Regions from separate parts of the Pelagimonas sp. KU-00592-HH genome, predicted to be linked through region 1. Evidence: riboswitches for the same ligand, from Rfam matches in the RefSeq annotation. Region 1 holds a riboswitch; each other region holds the start of a gene.
The links. A riboswitch is a leader RNA that binds a small molecule or an ion and turns the genes downstream of it on or off. The one in region 1 is predicted to bind cobalamin.

Region 1 (3,684 bases):
GCCGCCATAAAGCCGGTCGATGCCGTTGCCGCCAATGAGCCAATCAGCACCGTCGCCGCCCCAAAGCGTGTCAAAACCTTCTTCACCCCAAAGCGAGTCCGCTCCGTCGCCACCAAACAGATAGTCGTTACCATCCCCGCCTGCGAGAGAGTCATTGCCAATACCGCCGTCCAGCGTGTCGGCATCATCGCCACCAAACAGACGGTCGTCGCCTTCTTCACCATAAAGACGGTCCGACCCTGCATCGCCATAAAGGTTATCCGACCCCTCATCACCGTAAAGAGAGTCACCCCCCTCGCCGCCAACAAGCGTATCAAACCCTTCACCACCAGACAGCGCATCATTGTCCGCGCCACCATCCAGATAATCGCGCCCACTCCGGCCATAAATCGTGTCGGCCCCTGCGTCGCCATAGATGCTGTCGTCGCCATACCAGCCGCTTGCAATATCCGCCCCGGCACCCAGTGAAATGAGGTCATGGCCGCTGTCGCCATACACGGTATCGGCGCCGTCACCGCCTTGAATGACATCGTGGCCTGCGCCCCCGCGCAGGAAGTCATCCCCCAGATCGCCCTGAAGCACATCGTTGCCAAGACCACCGTCCAGAGAGTCGTTGCCCACACCGCCCATCAGCAGATCGTGGCCGTCGCCCCCTTCAACCGTATCGGCACCGTCGCCGCCAACCAGCGCGTCATCCGCGGCGCTGCCAACCTGGCTGTCATCGGCCGCCGTGCCAGTCCAGATCGTGCCGTTGAACGAATTCAATAGCATGAGAGTGAACGACTCCGACGCCAGCACCAGCATGCCCACCGCAAGCGTGCCGGTCATCGTAAAGCTCAGATCGGCAATCGTGTCCTGATCGGTATCAATGCTGGCAACGGTGTTCCCGCCAACCACCGAAAAAGACATGTTCGTGGCGTCGAAATTGGCCCCCAGAACGGCAATACGGTCGATCGCCGTAAGATCCGCGATGGTATCTCCCTGCATCGAAGAGGCCGTGCCAATGAACAGGTCGCTGCCGTTGCCGCCAACCAGTTCATCCGCACCGGAACCGCCAAGCAAGACATCGTCGCCGTCGCCTCCAAGAAGATCATCGTCGCCCGCGCCGCCAAGCAGGCGGTCGTCATCGGCACCCCCCACAATCAGATCAACGCCGTTGCCGCCAAACAGCGTATCGTCGCCGTCGCCGCCGTTCAGGGCATCGTTGTCGTCCTCGCCGAACAGCTGGTCATTTCCCGCATCACCATAAAGGATGTCGTTGCCGGTACCGCCCGCAAGCCCGTCATTCTCGGTGCCGCCGCTCAGGGTATCATTGCCACCAAAACCATACAGGTAATCAACGCCAGCCAGGCCCGAAATCGAATCCGCATCCGCGGTGCCTTCGATCACGTTATTGCCACTGTCTCCGGTGAGGTTCGCCATTGTAATGCCCTTGATTCTAGCGACTTTGCGCAATGCTTAACGAATGAATAGCGCAAAACACCCTCAAGGACAAAAAGGTGTGGCCGAAAGGGATATTTTACAATCCTGAGCTGTTTTCCTGCCCGACGAACCGGTTGTCCAAGGGCTCGCAAGTAAATTCCATTTGCTCCGACAACCCGCCGACATTCACCATCTGCGATTTGATGTCCCGACACACGAATCCGAGTTGACGAAAACCGCATGCTCTGCCATGCAAACCCAATGTCCGGTTCCGGGTTGATCCCGGAAGAAATAGGGAATGCAGTGCGGTGATGAAGATCACCAACTCTGCAACTGCCCCCGCAACTGTAAGCGGTGAGCGCGGCTGACAACGCCACTGGGGAACACCCCGGGAAGGCCAGACCGTCGCATTGACCCGCAAGTCAGGAGACCTGCCGGATACGTGTCCTCGGAAGGGACATTTCATTTTCGGCGGCGGGGTGCGCGCCTGATGCTTTTGTCCATGTCGGCAAATAGTATCTTGCGTCCAGTCGTCAAATTTAAATGCGTGCCGGGGTTGGCACGACGTGAAAAAGGACGAAAGTTCATGAAAAAGCTGCTTTGCGCGGCCGCAGCGGCACTGGCCATTCCGGCAATGGCCCAGGCCCACTTCCTTCTGGAATACACCACCGACACCATGATCGAACGTCCGGGCGATGTTCCGGTCAAACTGATCTTCTGGCACCCGCACGAGGCTGGCCACGCGATGGTCATGGAAAAGCCGGAAGAATTCTTCGTGATCCACAACGGCAAGAAAACCGACCTGATGGACACCCTCAAGCCGTTCACCTTCGAAGGTCCGGACAACAATGCGCCCGCGTTCATGGGCTCCGTTCCGGTCAAGCGTTCGGGCGACTACGTCATCGTCACCGTCCCGGCGCCCTACTATGAAGAGTCGGAAGACATCTACATCCAGCAGATCACCAAGGCCTACCTGAACCGCAACGAGCTGCCCACCGACTGGGATCAGCCGCAAGGTCTGGCCACCGAAATCCTGCCGCTCAACAAGCCCTACAACATCATCGCAGGCTCGACCTTCACGGGCCGCGTGCTCAGCGAAGGCAAACCCGTGGCTGGCGCCGAAATCGAAATCGAATACATGGCAGCCGAACCTGACATGGACAGCAACGGCACCAAACCCAGAACCGCCTCCCCCCTGCCGGGTGGCGCAATCGTCGCGATCTCCGACGACAACGGCTATTTCTCGTTCGGCATCCCGAAAGCCGGCTACTGGGGCTTTGCCGCTCTGGGTTCCGGCCCGGCCACCGAACATGAAGGCAAGGAACTAAGCCAGGACGCCGTGATCTGGATCCGCGCCTGGGACCTGGAGTAACCCCCCATGCACATTGTCGACGGCGCACTTTCCAATCCCGTAGTCATCGGCGGCGCAGTTGCCGCCGTGGGCGGGATTGCCATGGGCCTAAGATCGCTGGACCTTGACCGCATCCCCACAGCGGGGGTGCTCTCGGCAAGCTTCTTTGTCGCCTCCCTGATCCACGTGCCGATCGGGCCGTCGTCCGTGCACCTTATCCTGAATGGCCTCGCCGGGCTTCTGCTCGGCTGGGCCGCCTTTCCCGCCCTCTTCATCGGCCTCCTGCTGCAGGCCGTGTTCTTTGGCTTCGGTGGTCTGACGGTTCTCGGCGTCAACGCCGTGAACATCGCCTTCCCCGCCGTTGTCGCCGGATTGCTGTTCAGCGGAATGATCGGTCGCGGCTCTCCTGTTCAGGGCGCCATATGGGGGGCCATAGGTGGCGCCTTTGCGATTGCCGCCACAACGGCTATGGTCGCAGTCTCTCTCGCATTGACAGGTGATGAATTCTTGCCGGCCGCCAAACTCGTGTTCTTCGCCCATATCCCCGTCATGGTGGTCGAAGCCGTCCTGACCGGTTTTGCAGTTCTGCTGGCCCGCAAAGTCAAACCCGAACTCTTTGTCAAAGGGGGCACAGCATGAAACACCTCTGTCTGGCCCTCGCCCTGCTCTGCGCCCCGCTACCCGCCCTTGCCCACAAGGTCATCGCCGGTGTCTTTCCCGCAGGGGACGCAATTGAAGGCGAACTTGGCTTCTCCAACGGTGATATGGCGGTGGCCCAGGAGGTCATTGTCTTCGGCCCAGATGGTGCCGAAATCGGCCGCACAATCACCGATGGCGATGGCTTTTTCCTCTTCACGCCCCAACAGCCCGTCGCACACACCTTCCGCGCCGACATGGGCGCAGGCCACGTG
Region 2 (3,684 bases), 310 kb from region 1:
CGGCGACATTGGCGCTGTTCTCACGCAGGGATTTCACTTCCGATCCGCTCAGAACGATACCGCATTCGATATCTTCCTCGATGGCATAGTCGAACCGTGCCCGCCGGTTCTCGGCGATCACCTTATAGTTCGGATCGGTCTTTTGCTTGTTCTTGGCCATGATCGGCACTGATTACCCCGACGCGTACGGGGTGTCCATGACCTCAAGTCAGGACAAACGGATATTCACCTCGCGTGGGTTTTCTGCCAGTTTGCCCTACATTCTCGGGAAATAAGGAGATTCCCCTGTCCACCCTGTCGCCGTTTCATGAACGGGCCGAGCGCCTGATCCAATGCAAGAGCATCGAATCGCTCTGGGAATGTCACGTCGAAAACATGGCGGGTTTCGGGTTTGACAGGCTCCTCTACGTGGCGACCACCTTGTCACAACCCGGCAACTGGGGCGACCCTGCCGACCGGCTGGTTCTCACCAACTATCCCGCCCCGGTGATCGACACCTTCATCGGCCAAGGCCTGCACCGCACCACCGCCAAGATCCCGAGCCCGGCCGAAGGGCCCGGTGCCTACAGCTGGCGCAAGAGCCGCATCGCCAACGATGCCCCGCCAACCCGCGCCGAACGCGCCCATATGGCCCTGTGCAACAAGTGGAAGATCACGGCGGGATATACCATCTGGTTCAGCGACCTGCGTCAGCGCCGCAAGGGGGTCATGGGCCTCTGTGCCAAGGTCGGGCTGTCACAGGCCGACGTGGATCGCACCTGGCTGGAACACGGCCACGAAATCCACGCGCTTTGCAACATCCTGCACCTCAAGGCGCTGTCCTTGCCCAGCCCCGATCACCGCAATCTGCTGACATCCCGCCAGCGCGAGGTGCTGAACGGCATCGCCGACGGTCTTTCGACCCAGGACCTGGCCAGCAAGATGGGCCTCAGCAGAGCCACCGTCGAAAAGCACCTGCGCCTCGCCCGTCAGGCCCTCAATGCCGAAACCACGGCCAATGCCATCCACAAGGCCTCCGAACTCCATCAGCTCTTCCTGCTGCGCGAAGCGGTCTGACGCTGCGCCTGCACACTGCGCTTTACAAGTCCCCCGCTCCTCCCCTACACATGACGTGATGGTTCCCGGATCGACTCTCATATCGTGACGGGAAAAGGGAACACGGTGCGGCCCGCAAGGGCCAAGTCCGAGACTGCCCCCGCAACTGTAAGCGGCGAGCCATCCTGAGATACGCCACTGGCCACATGGCCGGGAAGGTTCAGGAGACGCGACGACCCGCAAGTCAGGAGACCTGCCATCATGAACCGTAACCTACTACCGGGCGGGGTGCCCCGGAGGGAGACAGAGCATGACAGCGCAGCGCGCAACACAATCTGGCCCTTTCCAGCCCCCGCACAAGCGCGGAGGGCGTCATGAACCGGCCATTTCCCCATAAAATCACCTTTTGCTCGATGTGTCCCCACACGGGCCAAACCTGCCGTCCCGGCTTTGAAATGGCGCGCAAACTGTGCCAGTCGATCAGCGCCAGCGGCGACCTGATCGCCGACGATTTCGAAATGTCGGGCCACGTCGAGATGGTCGGCTGCTCGCGCCCCTGCGTCGGCGTCTTTCACGCTACCAAGTCGGCCTGTCACATGTTCGGCGATGTCGAACAGGACGCCGATGTCGACGCGCTCCTGTGTGACGCCCGCACCGCGGCCCGCGGTCACGGCGACTGGCCGCAGGATGGCACAGGGCCGATCCCCGCCGCCGTCGTTGCCTTCGACACACAGGCCCGGGCGCTGTCATGACCCCGGCCCGGCTCGAGACACGAAATCTCGGCTGGGTGCCTGCCAACGGAACGACGCCTGTGCTGCGCGAGATCACGATCTCGGTCGCGGCCCGGTCGGTTGTTGGCATCACATCCGGCTGTGCCTTCGAACAGGCCGCGCTGATGCACCTTCTGGGCGGCATGATGCCCCCAAGTTGCGGTCAACTTCTCATCGACGGAGATCCCACCTCTACCATGCCGCCCCGGCGGCTGGCGCGAAAACTGGCCTTCGTCGCGATGGACGACTGGCACAACGATCCGCGCTGCGTCATCGACATCCTGCGCGACAGGCGTGCCCTGCACCGGCTTGGGTTTCACACCCCCAACCCGCGCGACGGCGAAGTCGTCTCAGGGGTCATGGATCGCCTGAACCTGCGCCGCCTTGCCTTCTCGACACTGGACGGCCTGTCCCCGGCAATCGCCTTGCGGGTGATGCTCGCCCGCGCGATGGTGCAGGAACCGGACCTGATCGTTCTGAGCGAGACACCATCCGGCCTCGACGATTTCGCCCTCTTTGCGCTGTTCGATCACCTGCGCCAGTCCGGCCAGACCGTGATCGCGGGTTTTGAAGATGGCGACCTCGCGCTTGGCCTCTGTGACAGGGTTCTGGATCTCGACCGGGGCCGCCTTACGTCGGCAGGGCCCCGCCGAGCGCACCGGCAAGGATAAGCACCAGCGCCACACCATGCACGATCAGGATCGCCTTGAGGGTCCGGGCAAAGGGCTGCTTGCGGGTCTTGTGCCGAAACAGGGTCTGCCCCAGCCGCGCCGCGGGGCTTCCGCCCAGCATGGCAATCAACAAAAGGGTCGGCTCCGGCACCCGCCACCAGCCGGCCCGCGCGCACAGCTTGTCCCAGCCAAAGGCGATGAAGCTCATCACGTTGATAAGCCCCAGCCACCACAGGAACAGAATCACTGCGTTGTCCGCCACCGGTTTTGTCCTTCGCGCCTTTTGTTACCTTCAGATGTAATCGCCGTGCGCCGCCGATACCATCCCGCTTTTGCCGATTTGCCGCACTGCAATACCGACGTAATACCGACACGATACCGCCGGAAAACCGAAGCCCCCGTTTTGCCCCCTCGAGCCAGTTAACCCTTGCCCCCCATTTCCGGCGTCAGCAGGTGCCGCAACAGGGCAACGGGGTGGCTGCGCAGGGTCAGGCGCATCGCCACATAGTCCTCCACCACCTGCTCTCCCTCGCTCATGTCCGGTAACATCGCCTGCGGCTCCTGAATGCCCTCGCCGTCCATATCCTGCGCAAAAAGCGGCAAGGGGTCGATCGACCGGATCGCCTTGGCCTCCCACAGGGCCTCGCGCCGGTTCAGCCCGAGATCAAGAAAGGCATCCGCCTCGGCCAGCCGCATCAGCACCGGTGGCGTGATCCCCGCCCGCCGCCAGACATCCTCGACCGAGAGGTATCCATTGCCCCGCGCCGCCGCGATCCAGACCGCGTCATCTTCGCGTAACCCCTTGATTTGTCTAAACCCAAGCCGCAGCGCCAGCCCGCCACGCCCGTCCGGCTCCATCACGTTGTCCCAATAGCTTTCGTTCACCGAAACCGGCCGCACCTCAACCCCGTGCTCGCGGGCATCCCGCACGATCTGGGCCGGGGCATAGAACCCCATCGGCTGGGAATTCAGCAGGGCACAGGCAAACAGCCCCGGATAGTGGCACTTGATCCACGCGCTGGCATAGACCAGCAGCGCAAAGGATGCCGCGTGGCTTTCCGGAAACCCGTATGACCCGAACCCCTCGATCTGGCTGAAGCAACGGGCGGCAAACTCCTCGTCATATCCGTTCTGCCGCATCCCCCGCATAAAACGATCATGAAATTCGCTCACGTTCCCATGTTTCTTGAACGTCGCCAGCGACCGCC
Region 3 (3,684 bases), 210 kb from region 1:
AGTGCGGCCCCAGCTGGTGTCCATGCCGTGGGTGATGTTCTCGCCACCGGCGGCGGCGATCATCGCGTCGGGGATGGCGAATTTGCCGGCGGTGAAGGGGGCATCGGCCGGACCATCCAGCAGGAAGACGCGCGGTTTGGCGAGGTCGGCGGTTTTCGCTTCGATCGCGGCCAACTCGTCTTGCCAGCCGGTGACCAGCGCGGCGGCCTTGTCTTCGACCTGCATCACCTTGCCGAGGCGCAGGACGTCGTTGAACAGGAGGTCCATGCTGGCCTGGGGGCGGTTCTTGTCGAGGTGGACGCAGCTTTCGGTCAGGATCATGGTCTTGATGCCGAAGGGGGCGAGGGTGTCGGGGGTGACGTCGCCGCCGGGTTTCATGCCGTAGTACCAGCCCGCGAAGAACAGGTCGGGTTGGGCGGCCAGGAGGTTTTCGACGGTGGGATACTTCGGCGCGAGTTCCGGAATGTCACCGCGCAGGGTGTCGAATTCCGGGCTGGTCTTGTACCAGCCGGTGATGCCGGTGAGGCCGACGATCTTGTCCTGAAGATCAAGCGCGAAGGCCATGTCGGTCATGTTCATGTCATGCACGACAAGGCGTTCCGGTGCCGTCTCGAAAGTCAGCGGTTCGCCGCAGTTGTCGACGGTGACACTGCCGGCGGTCGCGCTGGTGGCCAGTGCGGCGATCATTGCGGCGGGCCAGAGTTTGTGGATCATGGGGATTTCCTTTTAGGTTTTGGTGTTCGTTTTGCGGATGTCGAGGGCCGGAATGGTGCGGCCTTGATGCGGGAGTTGCAGGTAATCGACGCCGAAGGTTGCGAGGACGTTTTCCGGTGTCAGCACGTCCCCTGTGGGGCCGAAGGCGGCGAGGCGGGTCGACTTCATCAACGCGACATGGGTGGCGAACTCGGGGATCAGCACGAGGTCGTGCAGGATCATCACCACGGTGATGCCGAGATCGGCCACGAGGGACAGCATCCGGCCCTTGGCATCGGGGTCGAGGTGGTTGGTGGGTTCATCCAGAAACAGCAGCGACGGGTTCTGGGCCAGCGCGCGGGCGATATGTGCGCGTTGCCGTTCGCCGCCCGACAGCCGCCCCATTTTCTGCGAGGCGAGGCCCCTGAGGCGGGTCAGGTCGAGAATGCGGTCAAGATCCTGGGCGTTGTCGTCCTGCGAGGCATCCGCGCGGATCGGGATCTGGCCCAGTGCCACGTAGTCGCGCAAGGCGAGGCGGCCGTCGGGGGCTTCTTGCTGGCTGACCACGGCGATGGTGCGGGCGCGTTCCATTGCCGATAGCTGTTTCAGGTTCTGCCCCTTGATCCAGATGTCGCCGTCGGAGGCGGGCTCGAGACCGCAGAGGAGTTTGAGCAGCGTGGTTTTGCCGGCACCGTTGGGGCCGGCGATGGCAAGGATCGCCCCTTCGTCGACGTCAAAAGAGACGTCGTGCAGCAGGGTGTTGCCGTTCGGGGTGCGGAAGCTGACGTTCTGGACAGAGAGAAAGGCCGTGTCTGTCATGAGGTGCCCCCCGACGGAAGGGCGGGCATGCGTGACAGGGTTTTCCTGAACAGGGCGCGTGGCCGGTTGGTGGCATTGGTCCAGCCGTCCGGCGTGTCGCGGTATTGGCGCGCGAACGCTGCCAAAGCGTCGAAATCTTCGCGGGTTTCAATCTCGCCGAACAGGTATTGCGCCTTGTCGGGGGCTTGAAACCCGACGGTCTGGCCGTGGTCACAGCCTGCCATGAAGGAGACCAGCCGAATGGCAAACCCGTCGGGCAGGGTGCCGGACAGACGGTCGGACAGTGCTTGTGCGTGGGCCTGGCTTTTGCAGGTGTCGCAGATCAGAAGAAAGTGGTCAGGATGATCGCTCATGTCCCGCTCCGCCTGTCGCCATGCGGGGAGGGAAGGTGCCAGTCATGTCAAAACGCAAGGAACGCGTCATCTTAGCCTCCTTCCAGGACACCCCGTCCCGGGTTGGTTGAACAGATGATGGCAGGTCTCCTGACTTGCGGGTCATGGCGCGGCCACCCTTCCCAGCCTGTCGGCCAGTGGATCGTGGCGTTGCTCACCGCTTACAGTTGCGGGGGCAGTTGCGGATTTGGCCGTGGTTGGCCGCACCGCATTCCCTTTTCATCCCCTTGGCGTACCTTGGGGAACCATCGTCGCAAACTGGTGCCTGAGAATGCGGATTGCGTCAATGAGAATTGTCGCAGGGCTTGCACGTTCGTTTGTGGCGCGCGCGGTGGACGACAGGGGGGGATGCTCTAAATTTTGGGAAGAGAGGGCGTGATTTGGCCCTGCCATCGGGAGAAATTTCCAAATGACACTTTTCAAGAACACGGTTTTCGCTGGTGCGGCCCTTGGTGTGGGGCTGACTGTTGGCATGGCGCGGGCCGAGACGCTGGATGCGCGGCAATCGGATCCGCAGGTGATGGGGTGGATGCAGGGGTTTCCACCGCCTGCGGACAAGATGATCACGCAGCCTGATTCGAACTATTTCAGTTTTCCCAAGCTGCGCTGGTCGGTGTGCCATCTGCGCGAGTTCCTTCCCACGGAAGAGATCAGCCGCGGGATCGGGGCGCCGGTGTCGCTTGATTACCCGTCGCCTGCAGCTTTTGCCGAGATGCGGGCCGAGATCGACGCGCTGAACTTTGTGCCGATGAACAGTGATGCCGAGATGACCTGGGACGAGTCGCTGTATGCCAATTACACCGACGGGATGCTGATCCTGCACAAGGGGCAGGTGGTCTACGAGCGGTATTTCGGCTGTCTGGAGGAAGACGGCAAACACGCGATCATGTCGATGACCAAGTCTATCACGGGCCTTCTGGGGGAAATTCTCGTGGCCGAGGGGGTTCTGGACGAGACCCTGCTGGTGCGTGATGTCATTCCCGAGATCGAAGGGAGCGCCTTTGCCAGCGCCACGGTGCGCGAGGTGATGGATATGACGACGGGGGTGAAAAACTCGGAGGATTATTCGGACCCGGAGGCCGATATCTGGCTTTATTCCCGCGCGGCCAGCCCGCTGCCGAAACCCGAAGGCTACGAGGGGCCGGACGGGTATTGGGAATACCTGCAACAGGTGCAGCCCGAGGGGGCGCATGGGGATGCGTTTAATTACAAGACGATCAATTCGGATATGCTTGGCTGGATCATCAGCCGCGTCACGGGGCAGTCGGTGACCGAGCTTGCATCCGAGCGTCTGTGGCGGCGCATGGGGGCCGAGCAGGACGCTTATCAGACGGTGGATGGCAAGGGGGTGCCCTTTGCGGGTGGCGGTGTGACGGCGGGGCTGCGGGATCTGGGCCGGTTGGGGATGCTGATGCTGAACCAGGGCGAGATCAATGGCACGCGGCTGTTCCCTGCCGAGGTGGTGCGCAGGATTGCTGCCGGGGGTGATCCGGGCAAGTTCGCGGGCTTTCCGACCCTTGAGGGCGGCAGTTACACAAGCCAGTGGTGGGTGTTCCACAACCCGCATGGGGCCTTTGCGGCGCGGGGGGTGCATGGCCAGACGATCTATGTCGATCCCACGGCCGAGATGGTACTGGTGCGGTTGGCTTCTTACCCCAAGGCGCAGAACGGGTTCATCGATCCGACATCGCTGCCGGCCTATCAGGCGGTGGCCGAATACCTGATGGCCCGCTAGGGCGACAGGGTGATGCGGGGGGCCGCGATGCGGCTGAGGGCGAGG
Region 4 (3,684 bases), on a different contig from region 1:
GTAGAGGATACCGCGCGTATGAAGGCGCGCGCCGTCGTCTTCGGTTGCCAGTTGGTTGTTGGCACCGCCACAGACCGCGGCAACCTTGAGGTTTGCGATGGTGGCTTCGTTCAGGATCGCGCCGATGGCGCAGGGCGCGAGAATGTCTGCTTCGGCCCCGAGGATGCCCACCGGATCGGCGGCGGTGGCATTGTAGGTTGCGACGGCCTTGGCAACACGAGCCTCATCGATGTCGGCCACGATCAGTTTGGCACCCGCGTTGTGCAGCATGTCGCAGAGATGCGCGCCAACATGGCCAAGGCCCTGAACAGCAACGGTTTTGCCCGTGAGGTCCGCGTCGCCAAAGCAGTGGCGGGCCGTGGTCTGGATCGACTGGAAGATGCCGCGCGCGGTGATCGGAGAGGGATCGCCGCTGGCGAATTCTCCGTTGGGGAGGCCGGCGACGTATTGGGTGACCTCGGCGAGGGTGGCCATGTCTGCCGGGGTCATGCCCATGTCTTCGGCGGTCCAGTAGCGGCCTTCAAGCGTGTTAATAGCGCGGGCGAAGGCGTGCAGCAGGGCAGGGGTTTTCAGGAGTTTGGGATCGCCCATGATGACAGCCTTGCCGCCCCCGAGTGGCAGGCCGGCGGCGGCGTTCTTGTAGGTCATGCCGCGCGACAGGCGCAGTACGTCCTCGATGGCGTCCGCTTCGGTCTCGTAGGGGCGCATCCGAAGCCCACCGGCGGCCGGGCCGAGGGTGGTGGAATGCACGGCAATGAATCCGATCAGCCCGCTGGCAAAATCTTCGACGCGCAGCACGGTTTCGTGGCCTGGTGCGAATACCTGGGTGATGGACATCGGGGTGGTCATAAGGGGTGTCTCCTCCTGTTAAGTGACCTCCAAAATGACATGAAGAGGGGAGTGGTTTTCTCTAAATTCAGGTGTGTAGCTTGGAAATGTTAGAGGTTTCGTCTAATAATTGGGGGAGTGTTAGGGGAAATCGGCATGGATGCGATTGATCGTAGAATCATAAAGGCGCTTCAGCGGGACGGTCGGATGAAGATTGCCGACCTTGCCGAAAGTGTTGGCCTGTCGCCGACACCCTGTGCAAGGCGGTTGGAAAAGCTACAGGCAGACGGGGTGATCACCGGCTATGCCGCCAAGGTGGATGCGGCCAAGATCGGGCTGCCCGTGACGGTGTTCGTGTCGGTTGAGCTTGAACAGCAGGCACGCGGCGGCATCGACGCGTTCGAGCAGGCGATCAAGGATTTCGACGAGGTGATGGAGTGCCATCTGATGACCGGATCGCGCGACATCCTGTTGCGGATCGTGGTGGCCGATCTGGCGGCGTTTGACTGGTTTCTTGAGAACCGGTTGATGCAGGTTCCGGGCATTCGAAACCTGCGGTCCAACTTTGCCCTGCGCACGATGGTGCGGCGCGAGGTGATGCCGGGATTGGGCTAAAAACCGGTGTCGGTATTACGTCGGTATTCCGACGGTATCGCGGAGGTGCGAAATCCGGATGGGCCGCAAATGAGTCTTGCGCGGGAACCGGCGGGATTCTAGAGTCCTGCACCGGCGGGAATCCTGCCGACACTCACATATTTTCAGGTGCCCCTGAGCCGACAAGGTTGGTGAGGGGGAGAATCGGGAAGGCGGTGCAAGTCCGCCACGTGCCCAACGCTGTAACGGGGACCGATCGTGCAAAGCCCACTGGAGCATTCCGGGAAGGGGCACGGGCGGGACGAACCGAAGTCAGAAGACCGGCCTGAAAAGCGTACCAAACCGCGTGGACGGCGGGGCGGTGGTTTCCATCAAGGGGAATGATATGGAAACACAGGCCATGGCCGATGAGGCCCACGGTTTCGACCGGACCGAGCGCGAGGCGCTTTATAAAACCATCTTCACGCGGCGCGATGTACGCGGGCAGTTTCTGGATCGCGAGATTCCCGAAGACGTTCTGAGCCGCATCCTGCTGGCGTCGCATTACGCGCCGTCGGTTGGTTTCATGCAGCCGTGGAACTTTGTTCTCGTGCGGGGGCAGGAGGTGAAGGCCAAGGTGCATGGGTTGTTCCGCAAGGCGCATGACGAGGCGGCCGAGATGTTCGAGGGCGCGCGCAAGGACACCTATCGCAACCTCAAGCTCGAGGGGATCATGGAGTCTCCGGTCAATATCTGCGTGACCTGTGACAAGGATCGCGCGGGGCCGGTTGTTCTTGGCCGGACGCACCAGCCGGAGATGGACCTTTATAGCAGTGTCTGTGCGGTTCAGAACATGTGGCTTGCGGCGCGCTCGGAAGGGGTGGGTTTCGGGTGGGTCAGTATCCTGCGGCACGAGGAACTGGCCGAGGTACTTGGCCTGCCGGAGAACGTGACACCTGTGGCCTATATCTGCCTTGGCTATGTCTCGCATTTTCACGAGAAGCCGGAGTTGCAGAAGACCGGATGGCGCAAGCGGTTGCCGGTGGGCGAGTTGGTGAACTTTGACGGCTTTGGCGCCGGCGCGGATGACGACTATGCCCGCCGCCTGATCCGCCAGTTGGGCGAAGATCAGACACGGCTGGAAGACAGTGGCTATGACGGGCGGTTCGTGCCGGGGTAGGTCAGTGTTCGGGCTGGCCTTCTTTCTGGGCCATCATCGGCGTGCCGCAGCGCACGGTCTGCACGGTCCGGACCGGGAAGATCACGTCGTAAGCCCAGTTGTAGACATAGGCATAGACCAGGAAGAACGCTGAGAAGCCGAGGTCGAGGATGAAGGCTTCGACAAAGGTGATCTTGAGCCACCAGACGGTGAGGAACAGGCCGGGGATGAGAACGCCGATTTCGAACAGGCAGGCATGGGCGGCGCGCAGGAGCGGGCCGCGCGGGGCCATGTTGCGGTAGCGGCGGTCCCAGAGGTCGAACAGCAGGTTGAAGACAAAGTTCCACGCCATGGCATAGAGGCTGAACATGATCGACAGGCCGCCGATGGCCTGCATCGAATGGCCGGTGATCCAGGCACCGAAGACCGAGACCAGCGCAAGGGCAATGCCTTCGAACAGGAGGGTGTGACGGATGCGATCTTTGACGGTGCGCATGGATGTATCTTTCCGGAAAGGTATTTCATTCCATATAGAGATAATGTATCTTTCTGGCAAGATACATGATGGGGTGGCATGGCCGACAAGCTGACAATTTCCGAAATCCTTGGGCAGATCCGCGAGAACTGGCCCGAGATGGATACGCCGGAGACCGCCGTGATGCTGTCGGTGTTTCGTCTGAATGATCTGGTGATCGAGAGTTCAAGCCGGGTGCTGGCCGAGTTCGGCCTGTCGCAATCGGCCTTCGAGGCGCTGGTGACATTGCGCGCCCAGCCCGAGCCACGGCGGATGACGCCGACCGAGCTTTACCGCGCGGTTCTGGTCACGTCGGGCGGGATGACCAAGGTTCTCAAGCAGCTTGAGGCCGAAGGTTGCGTGCGGCGCGAGGACAACCCGGATGACCAACGCAGCCGTTTCGTGTGTCTGACACGGGCGGGCGAGGTAAGGGCGGAAGAGGCCATGCGCGCGGTGGCCGAGGATGACCGCCGGTTGCTGGGCACGTCTTTGTCCGAGCAGCAGATTGCGCAACTGGGCAAGGTGCTGTTGCGCACGGTTGGCAAGCTGGAAGAGGATTGAAAAACGCCCCCGGCACAGCGGGGGCGTTGATCTGTCAGCCTGCGGTGAG

Region 2: linked by a shared signal. The riboswitch ahead of ABWV42_RS10405 (hypothetical protein) and the one ahead of ABWV42_RS08805 (DUF4198 domain-containing protein) in region 1 are both predicted to bind cobalamin.
Region 3: linked by a shared signal. The riboswitch ahead of ABWV42_RS09845 (DUF1636 family protein) and the one ahead of ABWV42_RS08805 (DUF4198 domain-containing protein) in region 1 are both predicted to bind cobalamin.
Region 4: linked by a shared signal. The riboswitch ahead of bluB (5,6-dimethylbenzimidazole synthase) and the one ahead of ABWV42_RS08805 (DUF4198 domain-containing protein) in region 1 are both predicted to bind cobalamin.

The regions. Positions count from the first base shown of each region.
Region 1 is NZ_BAABWM010000002.1:355,625-359,308, forward strand. It holds gene ABWV42_RS08800 (calcium-binding protein) at 1-1,422, opposite strand, end outside; cobalamin riboswitch at 1,672-1,875, shown strand; gene ABWV42_RS08805 (DUF4198 domain-containing protein) at 2,009-2,794, shown strand; gene cbiM (cobalt transporter CbiM) at 2,801-3,412, shown strand; gene ABWV42_RS08815 (NikL family nickel/cobalt ECF transporter subunit) at 3,409-3,684, shown strand, end outside.
Region 2 is NZ_BAABWM010000002.1:669,862-673,545, forward strand. It holds gene smpB (SsrA-binding protein SmpB) at 1-160, opposite strand, end outside; gene ABWV42_RS10400 (helix-turn-helix transcriptional regulator) at 235-1,056, shown strand; cobalamin riboswitch at 1,099-1,310, shown strand; gene ABWV42_RS10405 (hypothetical protein) at 1,491-1,787, shown strand; gene ABWV42_RS10410 (ATP-binding cassette domain-containing protein) at 1,784-2,476, shown strand; gene ABWV42_RS10415 (DUF1294 domain-containing protein) at 2,436-2,738, opposite strand; gene ABWV42_RS10420 (error-prone DNA polymerase) at 2,897-3,684, opposite strand, start outside.
Region 3 is NZ_BAABWM010000002.1:566,174-569,857, reverse strand. It holds gene ABWV42_RS09855 (ABC transporter substrate-binding protein) at 1-714, opposite strand, end outside; gene ABWV42_RS09850 (ABC transporter ATP-binding protein) at 727-1,512, opposite strand; gene ABWV42_RS09845 (DUF1636 family protein) at 1,509-1,865, opposite strand; cobalamin riboswitch at 1,968-2,169, opposite strand; gene ABWV42_RS09840 (serine hydrolase domain-containing protein) at 2,314-3,639, shown strand; gene ABWV42_RS09835 (winged helix-turn-helix transcriptional regulator) at 3,636-3,684, opposite strand, start outside.
Region 4 is NZ_BAABWM010000001.1:1,367,818-1,371,501, reverse strand. It holds gene ABWV42_RS06700 (Glu/Leu/Phe/Val family dehydrogenase) at 1-837, opposite strand, end outside; gene ABWV42_RS06695 (Lrp/AsnC family transcriptional regulator) at 985-1,443, shown strand; cobalamin riboswitch at 1,572-1,765, shown strand; gene bluB (5,6-dimethylbenzimidazole synthase) at 1,808-2,581, shown strand; gene ABWV42_RS06685 (PACE efflux transporter) at 2,583-3,056, opposite strand; gene ABWV42_RS06680 (MarR family winged helix-turn-helix transcriptional regulator) at 3,135-3,635, shown strand; gene ABWV42_RS06675 (Phenylacetic acid catabolic protein) at 3,670-3,684, opposite strand, start outside.